Regions from separate parts of the Vibrio coralliirubri genome, predicted to be linked through region 1. Evidence: predicted binding sites of a transcription regulator. Region 1 holds the regulator's gene; the other holds the start of a gene.
What was found. The regulator PurR, encoded in region 1, represses purine synthesis genes. The targets are predictions, from matches to a motif close to TNANGNAAACGTTTNCNTNA.

Region 1 (3,190 bases):
AGTTGTGTATAGAGATTGTACTGACAATGTTAATTGACGCGATTGATAAGCTCTTCGCGACGCTGCTGCGGTATAACAGACCAATGTGTACCATTGATCGCGCCTTCTAGCGCCCAAAGTAGTTCAATACTGACAGAAGACGCATGCGATTCTTTGATGGCGTTAAATGCGTTTACAGAGCCAGATTCATATAAACGTTCTACAGAATCGATCCCTGCCTTTTTCAACATACGCTCGGTAGCGAGTCGAAGATTAGGCAGATCTTTGAGTCGGGTCGGCTTAGCAGAAGACTGCTCAGCTTTTTCTTCTTTAGCAAAACCTAGAGACGTGGTTGCAAGCTGCAAGATTTTCTCTTGGTCTTGCCAGAGGCCTTCAGGTAAAGCGAAATATTTAGTAACGACAGGGAAACCACGTTTTTTGTAGACGTACGGTTGAAACCCTTGTTGTTCGAATTGTTTCGTTGTGCCTTTGTCTGCGCGTATGTGCAACTGGTCATTTACAACCAGAGCAAACATAGTGTCATCAGCAAAAAGACCGAAGCCACCAAACATTGAGCGTGATTTTATTTTTCCTAGGGACTCAAATAACTTCATCGAGTCCTTTAGTATCGGTTTATCCATGTTATTTATCTCGGTGTATTTGAACTACGCCACCAAATAAGCAGGTCCGAGAGATTAGCAAAATGTTGCAATTAAATTGTCAATAAGCCGTAAATTACTAAATTATTAGTAGTTACTGCATTTTGCCATCGGTAACCCCGCTACCATACCAACGAGTGGTTTAGGCCGGAAGCTTTGCGTCTCACTCTTTCGAGTGGTTTGCCCTGTGCGTGACTGATTGAATAGAATAAAGTTTTTGTTGAATGAAGCTCACAGTTGATATTTCAAAATGTGATATTGCTTCAATTAATGATCTTTCCGTTGTGCATCTGGGTTCATTATAGTTGCTGATAAAAAAAGCGCACCTAAAGGTGCGCTTGATGAAATTAAACTCGAATTATCAATTAATTTAACGTTTTAACTGTACTTCGTTCAACAATTTCAGGGTGCATTTCGAAGACGCGTTTTTCGTGGTCTTTGTCTTTGATGCGCTCTAATAGAATTTCGAATGCATTCTTACCAACACGACGCTTTGGTTGGTGAACGGTCGTTAGCGGCGGAGAGAAGTATTCAGCCAGTTCGATGTTGTCGTAACCGATCACTGAGATATCTTCTGGAATGCGAATGCCTTTTTCTTGCAGGCGGCTCATTAAGCCGAGTGCCATTGTGTCGTTAAAGCAGAATACCGCCGTTGGACGATCTTCCATCTCAACGATTTGTTCTGCAGCAAGAACAGCCGTATCACACTCGAAGTTACCTTCGATGATCATATTTTCATCGGCAGAAATCTTAGCTTCGTTAAGTGCACGCTTGTAACCGGCAATACGTTCAACACATGCTGCTTTGTCTAAGTGGCCACTTAAACATGCAATCTTAGAGTGACCGCGTTCAATAAGGTATTTGGTCGCTAGGTAGCCACCTTCTTCAGAGTTATCGATGATCTTATCAGCCTGAGAGCTCTCAGGGCCCCAGTCCATGATAACTTTAGGGATGTCAGCGTGACGGTCTAACATCTCTCTTAGTTCTTCAGTTAGGTCAGAACACATAACTAAGATGCCATCTACACGTTTCTCTGCAAGCATTCGAATGTAGTCACGTTGCTTCTCATAGATACCGCCCGTATTACACAGGATCAAAGTGTAACCTTGACGGTAGCAGTAGCTCTCAACACCATCGATAACTTCAGAGAAGAATAGGTTAGTTGATTGAGTCACTAGCATGCCGATAGTGCGTGTTGTATTACATTTCAAGCTACGAGCAACAGCACTTGGTGCATAGTTCAGTTCATCTACGGCTTTGTTTACTTTTTCTTGAGTTGCTTCTGCAACAAAGCGAGTTTTATTGATTACGTGAGAAACGGTTGTTGTTGATACGCCGGCTAAGCGAGCGACATCTTTTATAGTGGCCATGGTTTTATCCTATTAGAAGCTACTTTCCCAAAGTACGGAATAAAGTAGCCGTTAAGCTACCTAACTAAGAGCTTAAATTTGTAGGGCTCTTTGGGTACTAAAGTGCTAAAAAACAAAAAACCGCTATTGAGCGGCTTGTCTTAACACCGAAATGCTCTGAACTTTAATAAGCATAGCATTTCGTGAATGTTTCATATTTTATCGTTTGCGGTCACAATTTTAGACTGACTAGAAACTACTCGCAATAAAATTCACCCAGAAATCCGGGTGAATTGTCACATTCTACTGAATTTATTTACCTAGTCATCCAATAAGCTATTCACCAGCTAAATATTGAGTGTCTAATTGACAGAATGCGAGTAGCAAAGATGAGACACTAGCGTAGAAACCGAATTCATCAACGTCATGACATTTCACGTTGAACTTTGGTACCCAAGTCAGCAGTTGTTGGTCGATAAACTGCTGTTGAACGGCAAATGAATTCTCTAGCTCTTCTTCAATATCCGTTTCGTTTGAACGAATGATCAAGTTACCAAGGAAATCGAGTTCGATAGCAATGTGGTCTGCTGGCTCTTTTAGATCTTGGTTCACAACTAAGTTGTGCTTAGCCATGATCTCTTCCATATCTTTTGCTGGCTTATCATTCAAAAGGCCAGTTTCGCCGATATACATAGAAGCGTAAGGAAGAGCGCCGTGTTTATCTGTCTTTAAGAAAAGGTCGCAAAAGTCTGCAGACAGTTCTAGCTGGGCATCTTCACGTGTTTGTAGACGGTTCAGCGCATCCACTAACTTATCAATCGCTGGCTTTAGTGTTTCATTTTCGCCTAAACCAGTTAGGAAAGAACGAATTTCAACAGAGTGGTAGTGATCGAGTTCTTCTTGAGTGAGCTCTTTGGCAAATAAGCTTGATAGCCACCAGTATATTTCTGCTCTTTGCTCGTTGAACGCTTTCGTATCTTTCATTTGTTAGATCCTGACTTAGTCTTGTGATGTTGCTTATATACATCTTGAAGTCACTTGGGCATAAGCACACCAAGGCTGAATAACAAGGTTATTTGCGAAACGCAAAGTTACTCGTTAGTAGTAATGCCTATATTGAATTGCGATGGACGATAAATAGCAAGGTTTAAGATTGTCTTGTATCAAAAAAAATCCATGTTTCTGGCTTTTATCTTCTGTACC
Region 2 (3,190 bases), 290 kb from region 1:
TATCGACGCCCTAACGACCATGGCTTATGAAGGACGCCGAGAAGCTTTCTTCCGCAGCGAAGCGATGGCGGCATTGAAGATTCTTGATCAAGGCCATATTGCTCCAAAAGAGATGAAAGGCTCTTGGGCTGGTGCGATGGGTCAGCCTCAGTTTATGCCGAGCTCATTCTTAGCGTATGCCGCTGATGGCAGTGGCGACGGTAAGAAAGACATTTGGGGCACTGAAGAAGACGTATTTGCTTCAGCGGCCAATTATCTCAGCCAATCAGGATGGGATGACAAATATACTTGGGGTCGTCAGGTTCATGTTCCGTCAACTGTGTCTATTGACTTACAAGGTCGAGACGAAGACAAAGCGAAATACTTAAAAGAGTGGTCTGAACTCGGCATTAAACGCTATGACGATCGCCCACTGCCAACGCTTGATGAAGACATTAAAGCTTGGTTGATAATGCCGGATGACGAAGCGGGTCGTTCGTACCTCATTTACAACAACTACAATGTGTTAATGAAGTGGAACCGTTCTTACTACTTTGCTTTGGCAGTAAGCCATCTAGCTGACAGAATTAAGTTTGATTAATCGACCCATTTGATTAATAGACTGAATTTGGTTAATAGCCTTAGGCCGCTTTGAATAGCATTTGGCCTACCATAGGCAGAACGAACTAAAGGACTCTTCGGAGTCCTTTTTGATTTTATATTTCAGAGATTTAATAAGGTGATCTTGTGCTAACAGATAGAGCTGCACAGATGGTGATATTTCATGCGCTGATCAAGCACGAAGGCTTTACCAGTGCTGCAAAAAGCTTAAATGTTTCGGTGTCTCATATCAGTAAGCAAGTCGCTTTGCTTGAAGACTCGATAGGCATCAAGCTGGTGCAACGAACCACACGAAGCCTCACGCTGACTGAAGCGGGAGACGTGTTCTATCAACATTGTGAGCAGTTGTTTAACACGGTAAAAGCGGCTCAGATGGATATGGACAGCCAGCGCGATGATATCTCTGGAATCTTGCGCGTCGGGTTGTCGCAGTCATTTGGCACACTGCATATCATTCCGGCGATTGATCAACTCAGACAGCTTTATCCTCAGTTGAGAATCGAGGTCCACTTGTTCGACTATAAGGTGGACATGATTGAAGAGCGCTTGGATCTCTGGATCACCAACAATGAAGACTTGCCTGAAGGTTACATTGCGCAGCGTTTAGCCGATAGCCAGTTTGTGGTGGCTGCGTCACCGGATTATCTGATTAAGGCTGGGACGCCACATGTACCTTCCGATTTGATTGACCATAACTGTCTTATTTATCGTAGCCGTGAACGAGATTACACATCGTGGGCGTTTGATAACGGGCAAGAAAACCTCAGCGTCAAAGTCGCGGGCGATTACTCAGTCGATTTGGCTGAGGCAGTACGAGACGCGGCAGTATCAGGGTGGGGCGTTGCTTATTTGGCGACTTACTTAGTGAAAGAAGAGTTTAGAACGGGCAAGTTGATTCAAGTCTTGCCAGAGTGGAGAGCCAGTCAGTTGATGCCATTCTATGCTGTTTACCCAAGCCGAAAGAACATGCCGAAGAAGCTTTCAGCGGTGATTGAGTTCATTAAAGATCATATCGGGTCGCCGACGTATTGGGACAAAAACCTCAAAACGTGCGTTGAACTGCATCGCTAACTGTTTCCTAATCTATAAATATAATTTCCATATGGAAAAAGTACGCTTTTTAATCAAAGTTAATTATTAAAATTCAATAACTTAATTCTACTCATAGTTAAATCGTGATTACCCCAACATCACGTTAACAACCTCAGCTTGCCGCAAACGATTTCCTCTATAGAATGCGTCGCCTTTCCTATCTACAACTTTTAGGTTGACGCACATGGCTTCCCTACTTGGAATTATCACTATTTTAGTTGCCGCTTGGTTACTATCTACGGACAGAAAAAATATTCCACTAAGAACAGTCTCTTTGGCTTTCTTATTACAAATCTCATTCGCGCTATTGGTTCTGTATGTACCAATGGGTAAAGAAGCGTTGAATGCAGCCACGGGTGCGGTATCTAGCTTGATCAACTACGGTCAAGAGGGGATTAACTTCCTATTTGGTGGCCTAACGAATAACGGTTTCGTTTTCGCGATTAATGTTCTGGGCATCATTATCTTTTTCTCTGCGCTTATCTCTGGTTTGTACCACATCGGCTTTATGCCAAAAGTGATCAACCTTATCGGTGGTGCACTGCAGAAGTTCTTGGGCACAGGTCGTGCGGAATCACTGTCTGCGACTGCCAACATCTTTGTCGGCATGATTGAAGCGCCATTGGTGGTTAAACCTTACTTAAAGCACATGACGGATTCACAACTGTTTGCTGTGATGGTGTGTGGTTTAGCTTCTGTCGCTGGTGGTACGCTAGTGGGTTATGCATCGCTTGGCGTTGACCTAAACTTCCTGATCGCTGCGGCATTCATGTCTGCACCAGCCGGTCTATTGATGGCTAAAATCTTAGTACCTGGCAGCCCAGATGACGCTCAAGAAAATATTGAGTCTGATGTAGAAATTCCACGAGCAACAAACGTAGTTGAGGCAATGGCAGATGGGGCTATGTCTGGACTTCGTATTGCCGTTGCGGTGGGTGCAACACTTCTTGCCTTTATCAGTGTGATTGCAATGCTGAATGGCTTGCTAGGTATCGTTGGCGGCTGGTTTGGCGTAAACCTAAGCTTCGAACTTATCCTAGGTTATGTGTTTGCACCCGTTGCATGGCTGATCGGTGTACCGTGGTCTGAGGCTGTGGTTGCGGGCTCATTGATCGGTAACAAGATTGTCGTGAACGAGTTCGTGGCTTTCATCCAACTAATGGATGCTAAAGAGGCGCTAAGTGAGCACTCACAAGCGATCGTGACTTTTGCTCTATGTGGCTTTGCTAACATATCTACCATGGCGATTCTTATCGGTGGTTTGGGCAGCTTAGTTCCAGAGCGTCGCTCTTTCATCTCACAATATGGCTTCAAAGCGATTTGTGCAGGTGTGTTTGCTAACCTAATGAGTGCCGCTATTGCTGGTGTTGTACTTTCCCTATAGCTAACTGATCATGACTTTACTCCCCCTATAGTAAAGTGACTGATTAATCACAATAATATTCGGTTAGCGTGAAAAAGAGAGCCTATAGTGTAAGAACGTAGGCTTTCTTATTTC

Region 2: OCV20_RS04690 (NupC/NupG family nucleoside CNT transporter) is a predicted target of PurR. The motif match lies at 1,811-1,830, and genes of this name have one in related genera.

Annotation. Positions count from the first base shown of each region.
Region 1 is NZ_AP025470.1:1,263,482-1,266,671, forward strand. Features, by position in the region: gene OCV20_RS05950 (TfoX/Sxy family DNA transformation protein) at 30-620, opposite strand; cyclic di-GMP riboswitch class I at 748-833, opposite strand; gene purR (HTH-type transcriptional repressor PurR) at 1,004-2,008, opposite strand; gene torD (molecular chaperone TorD) at 2,324-2,971, opposite strand.
Region 2 is NZ_AP025470.1:969,433-972,622, forward strand. Features, by position in the region: gene OCV20_RS04680 (lytic murein transglycosylase) at 1-580, shown strand, start outside; gene OCV20_RS04685 (LysR family transcriptional regulator) at 751-1,671, shown strand; gene OCV20_RS04690 (NupC/NupG family nucleoside CNT transporter) at 1,877-3,076, shown strand.